DNA from 4 places in the Rhizobium sp. WSM409 genome. Region 1 is predicted to be linked to each of the others. Evidence: predicted binding sites of a transcription regulator. Region 1 holds the regulator's gene; each other region holds the start of a gene.
The links. The regulator LexA, encoded in region 1, represses DNA repair genes until DNA is damaged. The targets are predictions, from matches to a motif close to TGTTCNNNNTGTGTTCNG.
Positions count from the first base shown of each region.

Region 2: a site for LexA is predicted at 1,493-1,510, ahead of AC25BC_RS20995 (helicase-related protein). Genes of this name have one in related genera too.
Region 3: a site for LexA is predicted at 2,767-2,784, ahead of AC25BC_RS14260 (ATP-dependent helicase). Genes of this name have one in related genera too.
Region 4: a site for LexA is predicted at 1,618-1,635, ahead of AC25BC_RS32245 (ImuA family protein). Genes of this name have one in related genera too.

Region 1 is NZ_CM172794.1:1,763,039-1,768,048, forward strand. It holds gene AC25BC_RS08935 (ComEC/Rec2 family competence protein) at 1-1,452, shown strand, start outside; gene lexA (transcriptional repressor LexA) at 1,433-2,152, opposite strand; gene AC25BC_RS08945 (VOC family protein) at 2,351-3,247, shown strand; gene kdsA (3-deoxy-8-phosphooctulonate synthase) at 3,244-4,089, shown strand; gene eno (phosphopyruvate hydratase) at 4,227-5,010, shown strand, end outside.
Region 2 is NZ_CM172794.1:4,268,672-4,273,681, reverse strand. It holds gene AC25BC_RS21005 (YMGG-like glycine zipper-containing protein) at 422-679, opposite strand; gene AC25BC_RS21000 (DUF3309 family protein) at 707-862, opposite strand; gene AC25BC_RS20995 (helicase-related protein) at 1,673-4,921, shown strand; gene AC25BC_RS20990 (RNA-binding S4 domain-containing protein) at 4,924-5,010, shown strand, end outside.
Region 3 is NZ_CM172794.1:2,836,676-2,841,685, forward strand. It holds gene AC25BC_RS14250 (PrkA family serine protein kinase) at 1-1,668, opposite strand, end outside; gene AC25BC_RS14255 (VOC family protein) at 2,100-2,579, opposite strand; gene AC25BC_RS14260 (ATP-dependent helicase) at 2,827-5,010, shown strand, end outside.
Region 4 is NZ_JBYGKP010000004.1:277,708-282,717, forward strand. It holds gene AC25BC_RS32235 (PQQ-dependent sugar dehydrogenase) at 1-727, opposite strand, end outside; gene AC25BC_RS32240 (DUF2231 domain-containing protein) at 727-1,164, opposite strand; gene AC25BC_RS32245 (ImuA family protein) at 1,682-2,440, shown strand; gene AC25BC_RS32250 (Y-family DNA polymerase) at 2,361-3,872, shown strand; gene AC25BC_RS32255 (error-prone DNA polymerase) at 3,869-5,010, shown strand, end outside.

The sequences.
Region 1 (5,010 bases):
GCGCTGTCGGCCGGCATCTTCTTCGTCGGCTTTCGGATGCTGCTCAGCATCTTTGCCGGTATCGCTGAGGCCTACCCGACGAAGAAGATCGCTGCCGCCGGCGCGCTCATCGCCGTTACTGCCTATTTCCTGATTTCGGGCTTTGCGGTCTCTGCCGAGCGCGCTTTCATCATGATGGCCATCATGTTGATTGCCGTCTTCTTCGACCGGCCGTCGATCAGCCTGCGCAATGTCGCGCTTTCCGCCCTCGTCATCATCCTCATTTCACCGTCCGAGGTCTTAGGTCCGAGCTTCCAGATGTCCTTTGCCGCGACATTGGCGCTGGTCTCGGGTTATCAGTTGTGGAAGGACCGGCGCGTCCGCGAAAACGCCTTTCTGAAGCTACCTATCATCAGGCCCGTCGTTACGGTTGCCGGTTTCTTCGGCGGCGTCTTCCTGACTTCGCTGATCGGCGGTTTTTCCACCGCGCTGTTTTCGATCGAGCATTTTCATCGCCTGACCGCCTACGGCCTGCCGGCAAACCTCGCGACGATGCCGATCATCTCCTTCATCGTCATGCCGGCCGGCTTGCTGGCGATGCTGCTCATGCCTTTCGGTCTGGATGTTTTGCCCTGGAAGGTCGTCGGATTCGGCCTCGATCTGGTGATCGCGGTCGCAAAGACGGTGTCCGGCTGGGATGGCAATATCGACGTCGGCCGCTTGCCCGCCTGGTATTTCGCGGTCGCCGTGGCAGGCTTTCTGCTGCTGACGCTGCTCCGCACCCGGCTGCGCCATATCGGCACATCAATCATCGCGGTCGCAACGCTCATCCTGTTGCTTCTACCGGTTCCCCGGCCGCCGGATCTGGTGATTTCGGAGGATGGCAGTCTCGTCGCGGTGGTCGAAGCGGCAGCAATGGCTTCCAACCGTGAAAGACCACCGGATTTCATCTTCGACCAGTGGCAGAGAGCCCTGGTCCTGCCGAGACATGATCCGCCGAAGATGCTGGATGGTCCTGCTATCCCGCAGGTAGGAGAAGACCGCCGCGTCAAGCTTTCCCGCGATCAGCAGAACGAAGCGAGGACAGCGATGCGGGCGGCCGCAGCGGCCGGTGAAGCAAACCGCTTTTCCTGCGTCAAGAGGGCCTGGTGCGCATCAAGGCTTGGCAATGGTCGTGTGGTTGCTGTCATCGACAATGCCGCCTATCTCGGCCCGGCATGCGACGCGGCCGATATCATCGTGACGTCGGTCCGCCTGCGTTTCAACAGCTGCCGCTCAGGTGCGACGCTCTTCACCGGCGAGACGCTGCGCAGGACCGGATCCATCGAGTTGCGCTTCGCGGACGCCGGCCTGGAGGTGGCAACCGCATTTGACGCATTGTCGCGACCATGGATGCGCCATCGCGCCTTTGACTGGCGCAGCAACAGCTTTACCGAATCCGGCCTAACCGATGTCAGTGATAGCGGCGAATGAGGCCGACGAGTTTGCCCTGCACCTTAACACGGTCTGGTCCGAAAATCCGGGTCTCGTAAGCCGGGTTGGCCGCTTCCAGTGCGATCGAGGCGCCCTTGCGGCGGAAGCGCTTGAGTGTCGCTTCTTCGTCATCGACGAGTGCAACAACAATGTCGCCAGGACTTGCGGTGCTGCCATTGCGGATGATCACGGTGTCGCCGTCGAAGATGCCGGCGTCGATCATCGAATCGCCCTTGACCTCCAGGGCATAATGTTCACCGGAACCGAGCATGTCGGCCGGAACGGCGATGTCGTGGGTGTTGTTCTGGATCGCCGAGATCGGCACACCGGCGGCGATTCTGCCCATGACCGGCACGGAAACCGAGTTGCCGTTGTCGGCGACGGGTTTTGCGGGAGCAGGGGCGGCGACCGGCTGAGGTTTGCCCAGGCTGCCTTCGATGACGCTCGGCGAAAAGCCGCGCCGCGGCTGGATGCTGGGGCTGTAGGCCTCCGGAAGCTTGATGACCTCGAGCGCACGGGCGCGGTTCGGTAGGCGGCGAATGAAGCCTCTCTCCTCGAGCGCCGTAATCAGGCGATGAATCCCGGACTTCGAGGCGAGGTCCAGAGCATCCTTCATTTCGTCGAAAGATGGCGGAACGCCGGATTCCTTCATGCGCTCATGAATGAAAAGGAGAAGCTCCTGTTGTTTGCGCGTGAGCATCGACGTTGTGACCTCGTGATTGAAACAAATCCAGAACAGACACTATATGTTCCATATGTGTTCCGCAAGTAGCTAAATTTCCGTAAAACTTGGCGCCAACTCGTTGAGATTTTTATTTTCATTCGCCGGATTGGCACAGAAGTCTTGCGTTGAGGGAAGCGCTGTCGCACATCTCTTGCCGTGTCAGGGAGGGATATCATGAACGAGCACTCCGCCAAACCGCACCCGCTGGATCATGTCGTGCTGCCGGTCGTCAATATCGATCTGGCGCGCGAGAGGCTCGGCAAGCTCGGCTTCACCGTTGCCCCCGATGCGCGCCATCCCTTCGGAACGGAGAATGCCTGCGTCTTCTTTGCTGACAAGACCTATCTGGAGCCGCTCGGGATTGCGAGCGTCGAGGAGAGCGAGGCGTCGGCGCGCCAAGGCAATGTCTTCACCGCCCGCAATCAGGCTTTCCGCTTCCGCTGCGGCGCGGAGGGGCTTTCGGGGCTGGCTTTTGGCAGCAAGGATGCCGGCATCGATCATCAGAATTTCGTCGGTAACGGATCGAGCGCCGGCGAGATGCTGCAGTTCACCCGGCCGATGACGATGCCGGACGGTTCTGAGACGATTGCCGGCTTCAAGCTGGCTTTTGCCGGCGATCTGCGCGCGCCTGATCTCCTGCTATTTACCGTCGAGCGCGTCAATCCGCTGCCGGCCGACCGCGCCGTGCTGGAGACGCATGCCAATGGCGTCACCGGCATAGTCGAGATAGCGCTTTGCGCGCCTGATGCTGCCGCCTTCGCTGCCTTCGTCAGCCTCGCCGTGGTGCAATCGGCAGTCGAGAAAACCGGTTTCGGCGTCAATATCCCGGCGTCGAATGCCAAAATCAGCCTGATGACGGCGGAAGGGTTGGAGGCCTATTTCGACATCGTCGGCTCATCCGCAGATCGTGGCCTGCGCGGCCGGGCAATCCTCTTCGCTGTCGCCGATCTTGCCGTGACAGAAGCGCATTTGGCTGCTAACGGGGTGACATACGCGCGCAAGAACAATCGCATTCTGGTGAAGCCCGCGCCCGGGCAGGGCACGCTCTTCGCCTTCGAGGAAACACGATGAGCACTGATACGAATTCCGAAGTCAGGATCGGCGAAGGCCAAGGCCAGGTCAGCTTTTCCAATACCGGCCGCCTGTCGCTGATTGCCGGTCCCTGCCAGATGGAGAGCCGCGACCACGCCTTCATGGTCGCCGGCACGCTGAAGGAGCTTTGCGGCAAGCTCGGCATCGGCCTCGTTTACAAGAGCTCCTTCGACAAGGCGAACCGCACCTCGCTGTCGGCCGAACGCGGTATCGGGATTGAAAAAGGCATGGAGGTCTTTGCCGACCTCAAAAAGGAGTTCGGCTTTCCCGTCCTGACCGACGTTCATACCGCCGAGCAATGCGCGGAGGTGGCAAAGGTCGTCGACGTCCTGCAGATCCCGGCCTTCCTCTGCCGCCAGACCGACCTTCTCATCGCCGCCGCCAAGACCGGCCGCGTCGTCAATGTCAAGAAGGGCCAGTTCCTCGCTCCCTGGGATATGAAGAATGTTCTGAAGAAGCTCAACGCCAGCGGCAATCCGAACGTGCTGCTTTGCGAGCGCGGCGCCTCCTTTGGTTACAATACGCTGGTTTCCGACATGCGCTCGCTGCCGATCATGGCGGCGATGGGTGCGCCCGTTGTCTTCGATGCGACCCATTCCGTAGCGCAGCCGGGCGGGCAGGGCGATTCCTCCGGCGGTCAGCGGGAATTCGTAGAAACCCTGGCGCGGGCAGCAGTGGCTGCCGGTATTGCCGGCGTCTTCGTCGAAACCCATCAGGACCCCGACAATGCCCCTTCCGACGGCCCGAACATGGTCTATCTCAAGGACATGCCGCGGCTTCTCGAAAAGCTGCTCGCCTTCGATGCGGTCGCCAAGGCTTGACGTTCAACAGTCTGACATGATCGTGCTATAGGCCACATCCGAACGCTGGTCCGAAGGCTATTGCAGCATTGTAATTTGCACGCCTTCGACTAAGACAGGTTTCGAACCATTTATCACCCACCGAGCAGGAAGAACCCATGACTGCAATCACCGATATCATCGCCCGCGAGATTCTCGATAGCCGTGGCAACCCCACCGTCGAAGTCGATGTCTATCTCGAAGATGGCAGCATGGGCCGCGCGGCCGTTCCCTCGGGCGCCTCGACGGGCGCGCATGAGGCGGTCGAACTGCGTGACGGCGGCAAGCGCTACCTGGGCAAGGGCGTCGAAAAGGCGGTCGAAGCCGCCAACACCGAGATCTTCGACGCGATCGGCGGCATCGACGCCGAAAACCAGATCCAGATCGACAACATCATGATCGAGCTGGACGGCACGCCGAACAAGTCGCGTCTCGGCGCCAACGCCATCCTTGGCGTGTCGCTCGCCGTCGCCAAGGCTGCCGCCCAGGCGTCCGGCCTGCCGCTCTACCGCTATGTCGGCGGTGCTTCCGCCAGCCTGCTGCCAGTGCCGATGATGAACATCATCAATGGTGGTGCCCATGCCGACAACCCGATCGATTTCCAGGAATTCATGATCCTGCCGGTCGGCGCCGATTCGATCGCCGAAGCCGTGCGCATGGGTTCGGAAGTCTTCCATACGCTGCGCAAGGAACTTGCCGCACAGGGCCATAACACCAATGTCGGCGATGAAGGCGGTTTCGCACCGGGCCTGAAGAGCGCGCCGGAAGCTCTCGACTTCATCATGAAGTCGATCGAGAAAGCCGGCTACAAGCCGGGCGACGACATGTGCCTCGGCCTCGACTGCGCCTCGACGGAATTCTTCAAGGACGGCAAATACGTTCTCGAAGGGGAAGGCCGCACGC
Region 2 (5,010 bases), 2.3 Mb from region 1:
GTCGCTGTGGCCTAACTCTGGCCGGTATTTTGCGCAGCGAACGATCATCGCTGCTGAACGCTGATATCGCGGTTGTCAGGAAAGCCGACGCGATGAGGGAATTCAGCAAAATCTGAATCATGGAAGCGTTTCCTTTTGGGTGCGCCGGGCGGCCCTGCCTGTCCGTTGCGCTCCAGAACAGGATGATCTTAGGCCGGGTCGGCCTAGGATCATCCTGTTCTGCATTTATAGTGAGAGCATGATGTCGTACGAAAACCGCTCACACTTTTCGGCATCATGCTCTGAAGGAAATATGTGACTCCCCGTTGGGCGGCGCTAGGTTTGACTTTCGCAACCGAATGTCAACGTCTCGTTGACGGATCGACCGACAAAGAAAACGGGCGCCGAAGCGCCCGTTGGGAGTCCGATATGCTTGTGCCGATTAGCGGCAACGAGCCTCGTAGCGGCGGCCGTAGCGGTCGCGATAGACGCAGTAGCCGCGGCGTTCGACCGACTGGCCGATCAGAGCGCCGGTCAGGCCGCCGGCAACGGCGCCGACGGCGGCACCACCCCAGCTGTTGGTGACGACACCGCCGATAACCGCGCCGGTGCCGGCGCCGATCGCCGTGCCTTGCTCGGTCGCTGTGCAGGATGCGAGCGCGCCGACGAGCGCACCAATAAGAACAATCTTCTTCATCATGTCGTAACTCCCCAGGTTAGTTGGCCTTTAGACGCGGCCCATTAGTACAAGGATAATGATAATCACGAGAACTAGCCCCAAACCGCCAGAAGGTCCATAGCCCCAGCCACGGCTATAACCCCAATTCGGCAAGGCTCCGATCAAGAGCAGAATGAGGATAACAAGTAGTATCGTGCCAAGCATGGTGTGTTTCCTTCATTTCATCCGCAATTTGGATGGACTAGAAACACGTATTGGCGATTTTTGTTCCCGGTTAAGCTCTGGAAATGTGACGAAGCCTGATTCACGGTTTAATTTCCGTCATTTCCGAAAATTGCCGCTATGGTTAAAAAGACATTTAAATACAATATGTTGCGGTGAACAAAGCGGGAAAATCGCGATGTCGCCGATTCGTCAGCGATTCGTTCCGTTTTTGATCGGCGCGCCACAATTGGCCGTCCCCGACTTAACGCCGTCTGAATCCGGCTCCCAAAAAGATTAATTTTGGTGCGGCGGAGCGGGACGAAGGGCTCTGCCGCTGATCCGCGTCTAGTGCCGGGGCCTGATAGCGCTACCAGATGTGGCCGTGAACGAAAGGCGAAAACGATGGAGTGAGCGATTCGTCTCCGATTCGTTCAGGCTTTGGTCGAGAGGTTAATTTCGGGCGGATTTTTGCCTGTTCAAAATCGGGCGAAGATTGTCGCTCACGACGGCGAAAGTGCGAACAGGAGAGAGTCTCGCGATTCAGCATCTAGTGGGAAAAAGTGATTCAAAATCAATACTTAGCCGTGAACAAAAGCTGAATCAGCGAGAGTCATCGATTCGTCGCTGATTCGTTCTTGCGCTGTTCCGAATCGGAAATTCGGGCGTTCCGCAGGACTCGCAAAGGTCGTAATCCCCGAGGCATTTTGAAATCTGCCCTTGCGTTTGCGACGGCAGCTGTCCATGTGTTGTCCAGCTTCCATCGAGGAGTCGAGATTTTCTGGGGCCACCCCGCCTCATTTGCATGGACTCATGACTCTGATTTCGCAGCCGATGATTCTGAGTGGGCGCGGTGTGACCGCGGTGCTCGGACCGACCAATACCGGCAAGACCCATTATGCCATCGAGCGCATGGTTGCGCACGGGACGGGCGTGATCGGCCTGCCGCTCCGGCTGCTGGCGCGCGAGGTCTATACGCGGGTGGTGGAGAAGGTCGGCGCACAGAATGTGGCGCTGGTCACCGGCGAGGAAAAGATTTCGCCGCCCAATGCGCGTTTTTCCGTCTGCACTGTCGAAGCGATGCCGCGCGAGACCAGGGCCGCCTTCGTCGCGATCGACGAGGTGCAGCTCGCCGGCGATCTCGAGCGTGGCCATATCTTCACCGACCGTATCCTGCATCTGCGCGGCCGCGAGGAAACGCTGCTGCTCGGCGCGGCGACGATGCGGCCGATCCTGCAGCAGCTCCTGCCCGGCATCACTATCGTCGAGCGGCCGCGGCTTTCGCATCTTTTCTATGCCGGGCAGAAGAAGATCACCCGGCTGCCGCAGCGCTCGGCCATCGTCGCCTTCTCTGCCGACGAGGTCTATGCCATCGCCGAGCTCATCCGCCGGCAGCGCGGCGGCGCGGCGGTGGTGCTCGGCGCGCTCAGCCCGCGCACCCGCAATGCGCAGGTGGCGCTTTATCAGGCGGGCGACGTCGAATATCTGGTGGCGACCGATGCGATCGGCATGGGCCTCAACCTCGATGTCGATCACGTCGCCTTTGCCCAGGACCGGAAGTTCGACGGTTACCAGTTCCGCAATCTCAATCCAGGCGAACTCGGCCAGGTCGCCGGGCGCGCCGGGCGGCATGTGCGGGACGGGACCTTCGGCGTCACCGGACAGGTCTCGCCCTTCGACGACGAACTGGTGCAGCGCATCGAGGGGCACGAATTCGACAACGTCAAGGTTTTGCAGTGGCGGACGACGGAGATGGACTTCTCCTCAATCGCATCGCTGCGCGCCAGCCTTGAGGTGGGACCGCGCGTGCCGGGGCTGACGCGGGCGCTGCCTGCGGTCGACCAGCAGGCGCTGGAACAGCTTTCGCGCTATCCCGAGGTCATCGATCTCGCCGACAGGCCGGCGCGCGTCGAAAAACTCTGGGAGGCTTGCGCGCTTCCCGATTATCGGCGTATCACCCCAGCACAACATGCCGATCTTATCGCGACCCTCTTTTCCGATCTTGTCCGCTATGGCACGGTGAATGAGCAGTTTCTTGCGGAGCAGGTTCATCGCTCCGATCGAACAGATGGGGAAATTGACACGCTTTCGGCGCGAATCGCGCAGATAAGGACCTGGACCTACGTTTCGAATCGGCCCGGTTGGCTTGCCGATCCGACACACTGGCAGGAAAAGACGCGGGAAATCGAAGATCGATTGTCCGACGCGTTACATGAAAGGTTGACGAAACGCTTTGTTGATCGCAGGACATCTGTGCTCATGAAGCGCCTGAGAGAGAATGCGATGCTGGAAGCTGAAATCAGTGTGAATGGTGATGTCTTCGTTGAAGGACATCATGTAGGGCAATTGAGCGGGTTCCGTTTCACGCCGGTGGCGGGAACGGACGGACCGGATGCCAAGGCGGTTCAGGCTGCGTCGCAGAAGGCGCTCGGGCTCGAGTTCGAAGCCCGCGCGGCCCGGATGCATGCCGCCGGCAACAGCGATCTTGTGATCGGTTCGGATGGGTTGATCCGTTGGCTGGGCGACCCGGTGGCGCGGCTTTCGGGCAGCGATCACATCATGCGTCCGCGCGTGATCCTGCTGGCCGACGAACAATTGACGGGCAATGCCCGCGATCACGTTGCTGCCCGCATCGAGCGCTTCGTCAATCATCATATCAGCACGGTGCTGAAGCCGCTCGATGATCTGTCGCGCGCCGAAGATCTGCAGGGTCTCGCCAAGGGGCTTGCCTTCCAGCTCGTCGAGAATCTCGGGGTGCTGTTCCGCCGCGAGGTGACCGAGGAGGTGAAGTCGCTGGACCAGGAGGCCCGTGCCTCCATGCGCCGCTACGGCGTGCGTTTCGGCGCCTATCACATCTTCGTTCCCGCACTTCTGAAGCCGGCGCCGGCCGAGCTCATCACGCTGCTCTGGGCGCTGAAGAACGACGGTCTCGACAAGCCCGGCTACGGCGATCTCATTCCGGTGCTTGCCGCCGGCCGCACCTCCGTCGTCACGGATCCGACCTTCGAGCGGATGTTCTACAAGCTCGCCGGCTTCCGTTTCCTCGGCAAACGTGCCGTACGCATCGACATCCTGGAACGGCTGGCCGATATCATCCGTCCGCTGCTGCAATGGAAGCCCGGTCAAAACAACCGTCCGGAGGGCGCCTATGACGGCCGCCGCTTCACGACGACGACGGCGATGCTGTCGATCCTCGGTGCGACGCTCGAGGACATGGAAGAAATCCTCAAGGGTCTCGGCTATCGCGCCGATGCCGTGAAGGCGGAAGAGGCATCAGTACATCTTGCGACGCAGGATGCGGCCTCAGTGCCTGCTGCCACTGCGGAAATGCCTGCGGAAGAGACAGCCGAAAAGGCCGACCACGACGATGCCGACGGTGCGGCGGAAGAGACTGCTGCCGAAGCGTCTGCAACCGAGGCGGCTCCGGCAGTTGCTGACGCGCCCGTGGCCGAAGCGGTCCAACCCCCCGCTCCGGTCGAAGCGATCGAGACATCGGCTCCGGTCGAAGCGTCTGGGGAAGCGGTGCACGCTCCCGAGGAAGCAGCACCTGCTCCTGGGGAAGCCGGCGAGCCGGTGGAACCGAAGCCAGTTCTTCTGTGGCGTCTCGGCGGCCGCAACGACAATCAACGCCAGGCGCGCGGCGGTCATGGCGAACGCCGTGGCGGCCAGGGCGAGCAGCGCGGTCAGAACCAGGAACGCGGCGACCGCAATCGCCGGCCGGGCGGCGGTGAAGGCGGCGAGGGCAATCGCAATGGCGACGGCCGCGACAACAATCGCCAGAACCGCGGCAAGGAAGGCGGCGGTCGCGATGGCGGCCGGCCGCAGCAGGCAAGAGGCGACCGCAACAACCAACCACGGGGCGACCAGCCGCGTGGCGACCGGCAGGACCGTGGCGATCGCAAGGATCGCGGTGACCGCAACGATCGCAACGACCGCAACAACAATCGCGGCGGCTCGCAGCCGCTGCGCTTCGAGGCCAAGCCGCCGCGTAAGGAGAAGCCGATCGATCCGGATTCGCCTTTCGCCAAGCTCGCAGCCCTCAAGGAGCAGATGAAGAAGTAGTCATGAGCGGGGAGACACAGCCGACCAGCGGTTCGCGCCAGCGCATCGACAAGTGGCTGTTCTTCGCGCGCATGGCGAAGTCACGCTCG
Region 3 (5,010 bases), 1.1 Mb from region 1:
GCGGAAATCCTTCGGATTGGCAATTCCCGCCGGCTTTTCGATTTTCGTCAGTTCCTGGTTGAGGAGCTCGCGATCGAGTAGCTGGCCGGTATCGGGATCCTTGAAGTCCACGTCTTCGATCCAGGCATCGGCATAGTCGACGTAGCGGTCGAACAGATTCTGTCCGTAATCCGCATAGGACTCAAGATAGGCCTTCTGGATTTCATTTCCAATGAACTCTGCGTAACGCGGCGCAAGATCGGCCTTGATGAATTCCAGATATCGCTTCTCGACATCGTCGGAAAACTGCTCGCGGCGGATCGACTGCTCCAGCACATACATCAGATGAACTGGATCGGCGCCAATATCCGTGGTGTCGTGATTGAAAGTGGAGGCGAGCACCTTGAAGGCGAAGCGGGTCGATATGCCGTCCATGCCCTCGTCGATGCCGGCGGCATCCCGATATTCCTGGACACTGCGGGCGCGCGGATCCGTCTCCTTCAGGCTTTCGCCGTCATAGGTGCGCATCTTCGAGAAGTATGTCGAATTCTCATGCTTGCGCAGACGCGACAGCACGGAGAAGCGGGCCAGCATTTCGAGCGTCGCCGGAGCGCATGGTGTATCCGCGAGTTCCGATCCCTCGATCAGCTTCTCGTAGATCTTCTGCTCTTCCGTCACGCGCAGGCAATAGGGCACCTTGATCACGCAAATACGGTCAATGAAGGCTTCGTTGTTCTTGTTGGCCTTGAAGGTTTGCCATTCCGCTTCGTTCGAATGCGCAAGGACGATGCCGGTGAAGGGTATGGCGCCGATGTTCTCGGAGCCGATATAGTTCCCCTCCTGCGTCGCCGTCAGCAGCGGATGCAGCATCTTGATCGGCGCCTTGAACATCTCGACGAACTCGAGCACGCCCTGATTGGCGCGATTGAGGCCGCCAGAATAGCTGTAGGCATCGGGATCGTTTTGGGAATAAGTCTCCAGCTTGCGGATATCGACCTTGCCGACCAGCGACGAGATATCCTGATTGTTCTCGTCTCCAGGCTCGGTCTTGGCGATCGCAATTTGGCGCAACCGCGAAGGCTGTACTCTGACGACACGGAAGCGGGAAATATCGCCCCCAAAATCATCGAGCCGCTTCAGGCACCAAGGGCTCATCAGTCCGCTTAGGCGTCGCAGGGGAATGCCGTATTGCTCCTGCAGGAGCGATCCCATCGTGTCCGGGTCGAAGAGGTTGAGCGGACTTTCGAAAACGGGGCTGATCTCGTCACCCGCCTTCAGCACGTAGATCGGATGAAGCTCCATCAGCAGCTTCAGCCGCTCAGCCAGAGATGACTTGCCGCCGCCGACCGGGCCGAGCAGATAGAGGATCTGTTTGCGCTCCTCGAGCCCCTGCGCCGCGTGCCGGAAGAATGAAACGATTCGTTCGATTGTCTCTTCCATGCCGTGGAAGCCGACAAAGGCCGGATAAATCCGGATGGTCCGGTTCATGAATATCCGACCGAGGCGCGTGTCCCTGGCGGTGTCGACCATCTGCGGTTCGCCTATCGCGGCGAGCAGGCGCTCGGTCGCATTGGCATAGGCAAGCGGTTCTTTTTTACAAAGGTCGAGATAATCCGAGATCGACATATCGGTCTCGCGACGCGCATCATAACTGCGGGTGAACGCATCAAATACGGATTCGCTCAGCATGGGCCCTCCATTCAAGGTTAATGCCACAGGCTTCAGGTGTCCTTATAACCATCGAGATGGCCATGACGTTCCTGAGAATCAATAGTTTCGTCGGTTATTCCACGCTCACCGGCCGTTTCTAGCAATGCACGAAATTGTGCATCCACCGGTTCTTTAATTACTCTACGAAACTGTTGGTCAGTATAGTGGAGAAAGACGCCATCGCGGTATCAGCACATTTCACGACGTGACAGAAAGATGAAAAAGGTGTGCAATGTCGCCCGTGATTCGAGGTCTCGAAAATCAGCGGTCGGCAGGCGGAGAGCCAGCTTCGATCGGTGAATATCGATGTGCGACGGGCCATATGACGTTCGAAAACTTGGGATATTCTTAGAGAAATGGGCGCATGACGATCATGCGCTGGATATTGCGATCATCTCTCCGCAGGCCTCTCAGCCGTTGAACGCATCCTCGAGCGCGGCGACATCGATCTTGACCATGCCGAGCATCACTTCGGTCACGCGCCTGGCCCGCTCACGGTCGCTGTCGGCGATCATCTCCGAGAGCACACGCGGCACGATCTGCCAGGAAAGGCCCCAGCGGTCCTTCAGCCAGCCGCAGGCCTCCGGCGTGCCGCCATTGCCTAAGAAAGCATCCCATATCCGATCGATCTCGGCCTGGCTTTCCACGAGAATCGCGATCGAGAAGGAATGGTTGAAACTATCGAGCGGGCCGGCCTTCATGGCCAGGAAGGCCTGGTCAGCGAGCGTGAACTCGATCAGCTCGACGCTGCCGGGAGGCCCGCTCGGCGTTTCCGCCGGCAATATGGTGGTGCGGCCCATCTTCCTGGAGTCCGGGATGACAGACACGTAGAATTCGACGGCTTCGCGGGCTTCCTCGGCGAACCAGAGATTTGAAACGATCTTCGGCATGAAACGGCCTCCTTGTTGACGGGTGTTGATCCGGACAGCTGTCCGATGACCCAAGGACGCCTCACCGGCGCCTGATCCGACAGGCCGCGATTGGTATTTTCAGCCCCGCCCGCCCGCATCGCGGCTACAGCCGGGCTCGGCGGCGGCATTACCGCCCGCAACATACCGCCTGGAATAGCGCCGGCTCGGGAATGAAAGCAGAACATCTTTTCTGGTCTTTCCTTCCCGAATCACTACATTACGCGCCATGAGCAATAGTTTCGACGATATGCCCTTCTTCGACGAAGAGCCGGGCGAGATGGCGCGCAAGCCGCAGCCGCCTGCCGCACCCGCCGAACGGGCGCCCGCCGCCGGTGGCGGCATCGCCGCCCGCGCCATGGCGGCTCGCGACGGCGGCAAGCGACCGGATTATCTCGCCGGGTTGAACCCCGAGCAGACCGAAGCCGTCGAAACGCTTGAAGGCCCCGTCCTCGTGCTCGCCGGCGCCGGCACCGGCAAGACGCGCGTACTGACGACCCGCATCGCCCATATCCTCAACACCGGCCGCGCCTTCCCCTCGCAGATCCTCGCCGTCACCTTCACCAATAAGGCCGCCCGCGAGATGAAGGAGCGCATCGCGCTGCTCGTCGGCGGCGCCGTCGAAGGCATGCCGTGGCTCGGCACCTTCCATTCGATCGGCGTCAAACTTCTGCGCCGCCACGGCGAGCTTGTCGGCCTGCGCTCCGATTTCACCATTCTCGACACCGACGACGTCGTCCGCCTCATCAAGCAGCTCATTCAGGCCGAAGGTCTCGACGACAAGCGCTGGCCAGCCAAGCAGTTCGCCGGCATGGTCGATACCTGGAAGAACAAGGGCCTCGGCCCCGCCGACATCCCCGAGGGTGATGCCCGCGCCTTTGCCAACGGCCGTGGCCGCGATCTCTATTTTGCCTATCAGGCGCGCCTGACGACGCTGAACGCCTGCGACTTCGGCGACCTGCTGATGCATCCGATCGCGATCTTCCGCAAAAACCCGGATCTCCTGAAGGAATATCACGGCCGCTTCCGCTATATCCTCGTCGACGAGTACCAGGATACCAACACGGCCCAGTACATGTGGCTCAGGCTTCTCGCTCAGCGCCCTAAGGGCGAGCTGCAGAACGTCTGCTGCGTTGGCGACGACGATCAGTCGATCTATGGCTGGCGCGGCGCCGAGGTCGACAATATCCTGCGTTTCGAGAAGGATTTCCCCGGCGCCAAGGTCATCAAGCTCGAGCGCAACTATCGTTCGACCGAACATATCCTCGGGGCCGCCGCCCATCTGATCGCCCATAATGAAGGTCGCCTCGGCAAGACGCTGTTCACCGACCGCTCCGATCCGGACGACGCCAAGGTGCAGGTCCACGCCTCCTGGGACTCGGAGGAGGAAGCCCGCGCCATCGGCGAGGAGATCGAGCAACTCCAGCGGGGCAAGCATCTCTTGAACGACATGGCGATCCTCGTGCGCGCCTCCTTCCAGATGCGCGAATTCGAAGACCGCTTCGTCACCCTCGGCCTCAACTATCGCGTTATCGGCGGCCCGCGCTTCTACGAGCGCCTCGAGATCCGCGATGCCATGGCCTATTTCCGCCTCGTTGCGCAGTCGGCCGACGACCTCGCTTTCGAGCGCATCGTCAACACACCGAAGCGCGGCCTCGGCGATACGACGGTGCGCGCGCTGCACGACTATGCCCGTGCCCGCGATATCCCGATGCTTGCGGCAGCCGCCGACATCATCGAGACAGACGAGCTGAAGCCGAAGGCGCGAAAGGCGCTCTTCGACGTAATTCAATCTTTCCGCCGATGGCAGGAACTGCTTGAAAACACGCCGCATACCGAACTTGCCGAGCAGATTCTCGAAGAGTCCGGCTATACCGACATGTGGAAGAACGACAAGAGCGCCGAAGCACCCGGCCGCCTCGAAAACCTCAAGGAACTGATCCGCTCGATGGAAAGCTTCGAGTCGATGCGCGGCTTCCTCGAACACGTCTCCCTGGTGATGGATGCCGAAACCAACGAGAACCTCGATGCCGTCTCGATCATGACGCTGCACTCGGCCAAGGGTCTCGAATTCGACACCGTCTTCCTTCCCGGCTGGGAGGAAGGACTCTTCCCGCACCAGCGCTCGCTGGATGAGAGCGGCCGCGCCGGCCTGGAGGAGGAACGCCGCCTCGCCTATGTCGGCATCACCCGCGCCAAGCACCGCTGCCACATCTGGTTCGTCTCCAACCGCCGCATCCACGGCCTCTGGCAATCGACCCTGCCCTCGCGTTTCCTCGATGAACTGCCGGAAACCCATGTCGAGGTCGCCGAAATGGAGCAAAGCTACGGCGGGTACGGCCGCGGCGGCTACGGCCAGTCCCGCTTCGACAAGGCCGAACCCTTCACCAATTCCTATTCCACGCCCGGCTGG
Region 4 (5,010 bases), on a different replicon from region 1:
CCTTTTCTGCTTCAAGCCCATTCTCGACGATATTGGAATTCGAGCCGACCGAAACGTAGAGCATCTGCCCATCGGGGCTGAGCGCCAGATCCTTGGTCCAATGATGATTGATCGGACCACCGGGCAGGGGCGTGATGGTTTTCGGTTGGGCGGTGATTTCATTCTGCCCAAGTTCATAGGGGTAGGCGAGAATGGCGGACGTCGAGGCGACATAGAGCGTGTTGTCGACCCAGGCGACGCCGAACGGCGAATCGAGTTTCTTCAGCAGATCGTGCCTCTCATCCACCTTGCCGTCGCGGTTGGCGTCACGCAGCAGTGTGATGATGTTGCTTTCCTTCTGCTCGCCGCCGTCGCCATGAGCGATGGACATGATCCAGCCTCTGATCAAATCCTTCGGCCGGGAGGCCGGTTCGCCTGACGGGCCACGCGCCTGAACTACCAGTACGTCGCCGTTCGGCAAGGTGTGGACTGTCCTTGGATTGGCGAGGTCCTTGGCATAAGCAGTGACCGTCAAACCGTTCGGTGCGGCCGGCGTCTCACCATCCTTCCAGCCAACGACCTCCGCTACCTTCAGATCAGGCAGCAGGGAAGGGGCTGGATCTGGGAGCACGGGGTTCGGTCCGATCTGCTGAGAGATGTCAAAATCTCCGCTCTGGGCGTAAGCCGCAAGACCGACGCCGACAGATATCGACAGAACCGAAGCGCCGAGAATCTGGGACTTCTTCATCATATCCTCCAGGCCAGTCTGGCATATTTGCGGGCGGAAATTGCCGCGGCCACCAGGCACAAGACAAAGGTGACGGCCGAAAGCATCAGTCCGTATGGGACGACGGCCGTCCATCCATCGCCGGCATGGATAAGGTTGTTGGCAAAGGCGAGGCTCAGTATGATTAGATAGAGAAGGGCGGACAGGAACGGCGGCCGTAAAGGGCGCGTGCGGCGACGCATCAGATCCATCAATCCGGCCAGAATCGCAAGCGAGCCCAACATAAGCCCAGCGAACAGCAACCATGCAGAGAAATTCTGCCACATCAGATTGCCGGTCTGCCAGAAAGCGATATCGGTCGCAAGCGCGAGCGTGAAGCAGACGAAGGGAAACGGGACAAAGAGCGACTGAAGCGGATAGGCGGCCGAGTCTCGATTGCTTGTAGAAGATATAGCCATGGATGCTCCGTGAAACTGAGAGCTGGGAGATGCCTATCCAACCCGCGGCGAGAGCATATGGTTCCGTTACGGTGCGTGCTGCACGAACTGCCCGCCTGAAAGAGCATGGTCGGCCCCAGCAGAGAGCGAAGAAGAAAGTACTCCTTAGCCAGCCGGTTTGCAGCTCAGCCGACTTGTTCGATGGAAAGCGGGCCGGGCGGCAGGGCTCGATCAGCGACTTGGCCGAGAAGGCCGGATCGAGCCAATCGGCCCAGGCGTCCCGTTCGAGAATAACAGTTTGCCGGTCGTGATATGGCGCAATGTCTGGCCTGAAGCCCATCGTCCACAAGGGGCGTTCGGCGCCTCCGAAAATATTCCTTCCTCATCATCCGATTGAATCCGCTGTCGATTTTTCTGCGTCGCACTCGTGCTCAACTTTAGCGCGTCATATGCGCGTTGACTCATTTACGTCTTGAGAACAGATACAGAACATATTGCTGTTACTCAAGCTGAAAACGGGTTGCCGTTAAAGGAGATCATGAACTCAGCCGTCGCCCCAATCGCTATCCTCGACGGTCTGCGCGAGCAGATAGCGCACCTGGAAAGCGCCAGTCAGCGCAGGCGAGGCGTTTTGCCTTTCGGCGTGGCCCAGATCGACGGGCGGCTTCCGGGCGGCGGATTGGCCCATGGGGCGCTGCACGAATGCGCTGGCGGCGGGGCCGGCACCGTCGATGGCGCGGCCGCCGCCCTGTTCGTGGCCGGCATTGCCGCGCGTACGAAAGGCAAGATCGTCTGGTGCCTGACACGTCCCGATCTGTTCTTCCCGGCCCTGGCGCAGGCGGGGCTGCATCCGAACCGGGTGGTCTTCGTCGAGTCCGACAAGGAAGAGGACGTCCTTGCCAACATGGAGGCGGGCCTCTCGTACGGCGGGCTCGGCGCGGTGATTGGCGAGATCGTCCGCCTGCCGATGGCGGCGTCGCGCCGGCTGCAACTTGCCGCCGAGAAGACCGGCACGATGGCGCTCGCGGTGCGGCGGTGGCGACGGCAGACCGAGGCCAGCGACTTCGGGCAGCCGACGGCCGCGACCACGCGCTGGAGGGTGAGCGTCATTCCGAGTGAGGAGCTGCCGGTTCCAGGCGTCGGGCGGGCGAGGTGGTTTTTGGAACTGATGAGGGTGAAAGCGGGTGAGTGTGCCGAGTTCGAAGTAGGAGCCTGCGATGCCAAGGGTCGTATCGATATTTTTTCCCGATCTGTCGACCGACAGGATCAGGCGGGCCGATCCCGCCATTCCCGTTGAGCAGCCGATCGCCGTCATTTCGAAGAGCGGATCCAAGCGCTGGGTCTCGGCCGCCGACGCCGCGGCCAGGAAGGCCGGACTCCACGTCGGCATGCCGGCCGCCAGGGCGCAGGCGATCCTCCAGGGCCTGCGGATGATCGACGCCGATCCGGCCGCCGATGCCGTGGCGCTCGAGCGCGTCACCATGTGGGCGCTGACGCAGTATTCGCCGATCGTCGCCGTCGACGCGCCGGACGGCATGGTCATCGATACGGAGGGCGCCGACCATCTGCAGGGCGGCGAGGAGCGCATGTTGACGAGCATCGCCAATCGGTTTCGCGCCAAGGGCCTGACGGCACGGGTCGCCATTGCGGACACATGGGGCGCGGCTCACGCATGTGCCCGCGCCATCAACCGCGAAACTGTCATCGTCCCGAGTGGCAAGACCATCCTGGCGGTCGAGCGACTTCCGATCTCTCTGCTGCGGCTACCCGAGAAGATCGTGGGCGATCTGCGCATGCTCGGCTTCCGGACTATCGGCGAGCTCTCGGCGACGCCGCGCGCTCCCTTGGCGCTTCGCTTCGGCCCGGAGATTGGACGGCGTCTCGACCAGATGTTCGGTCGCGTCCGCGAACCAATAGATCCGATCCGTAGCCCAGAACTCGTCGAGGTCGTTCGATCGTTCGCCGAACCGATCGGTGCAGCGGAAACGATCGACAAGTATGTCGGCCGGCTGATTGTTCAGCTCGTCGCTGAACTCCAACGGAAGGGTCTTGGCGTCCGCCGGACCGATCTTATCGTCGACAAGGTCGATGGGACCAGGCAGGCGATCAGAGCGGGAACCGCCAAGCCGGTGCGAGACATCGCCTGGTTGACGAAACTGTTCCGCGACCGGACGCAGACGATCGAGCCGGGTTTCGGGATCGAAAGGCTGACCCTCGTCGCCGTGATGTCGGAACCGCTTGAAGAGAAGCAGAAGGCGTCCTCGCTTGTCGACGACGAGGATGCCGACATCACACCGCTGATCGACGTCCTCGGCAACCGAGGCCAGCGCGTCTACCGGGTCGCGCCGGTCGCCTCCGACGTCCCGGAGCGCAGCGTCCAGCGTATCGCCGCGGTCGGCGAGGACGCGACGGAAGATTGGGTCCACCATTGGCGACGGCCGGTGCGGCTGTTTGCGCGTCCGGATCGGATCGAGGCGATAGCCCTGCTGCCGGATCATCCGCCGGCCAGCATCACCTGGCGCGGTAAGCGTCATCGCGTCAAGCGTGCGGACGGTCCGGAACGCGTCTTCGGCGAATGGTGGAAGCGCGACAGCGAATTCGAGGCTGTGCGCGACTACTTCGTCATCGAAAACGAGAGCGGGGAACGATACTGGATCTTTCGCTCCGGCGACGGCATGGATCCCGAAACAGGTTCCCACAAGTGGTTCATACACGGGATATTCGGATGAGATACGCCGAGCTCCAGGTCACGACGCATTTCAGCTTCCTTCGTGGCGCGTCCTCCGCCGACGAGCTCTTTTCTACCGCCAGGGAACTGGCCATCGAGGCTCTCGGCGTTGTCGATCGCAACAGCCTGGCAGGGGTCGTCCGGGCGCTCGAGGCGTCGCGCGCGACAGGCGTCCGTCTCGTTGTTGGGTGTCGGCTGGATCTGCAGGAGGGCATGTCGATTCTCGTTTATCCCACGGACCGCGGCGCCTATTCGCGGCTCACCCGGCTCCTCACGCTTGGCAAGGGCAGGGGCGGCAAGGCGAACTGCATCTTGAACCTCGACGATGTCGCTCTCTACTCCGAGGGGCTGCTTGCAATCCTTGTGCCCGACCTAGCTGACGAGACCTGCGCCGTCCAACTTCGCAAGATGGCCGAGATATTCGAGGACCGAGCATATGTCTCGCTTTGCCTCCGGCGGCGTCCGAACGACCAGTTGAGGCTGCACGAATTGTCGAACATGGCGATGAGGCACCGCGTGCGAACAGTCGTCACCAACGACGTCCTCTTCCACGATCCTTCCAGGCGGCAGCTTCAGGACGTCGTCACCTGCATTCGAAACAATACCACCATCGACGACGTCGGCTTCAAGCGCGAGCGCCACGCGGACAGATATCTAAAGCCGCCGGAGGAGATGGAGCGCCTGTTCCCGCGCTACCCCGAGGCGCTGGCCCGGACGATGGAGATCGTCGACCGCTGCAGGTTCTCGCTGGAGGAACTGACCTACCAGTATCCCGAGGAGGCGATCCTCCCGGACAAGACCCCGCAGGAATCCCTCGAGCACTATGTCTGGGAGTGCGTGCCCAACCGCTATCCGGAAGGGCTGCCGCCGGAGGTTCTCAAGATCGTCCGTCACGAACTCGATCTCATCCGGACGATGAAATACGCCCCATACTTCCTGACCGTCTTCTCGATCGTCCGCTTCGCCCGGTCGCAAGGCATCCTTTGCCAGGGGCGGGGCTCGGCGGCGAACTCGGCCGTCTGTTACATCCTTGGTATCACCAGCATCGACCCCTCGACCAACGATCTCCTGTTCGAGCGCTTCGTCTCCCAGGAGCGCGACGAGCCGCCGGACATCGACGTCGACTTCGAACACGAAAG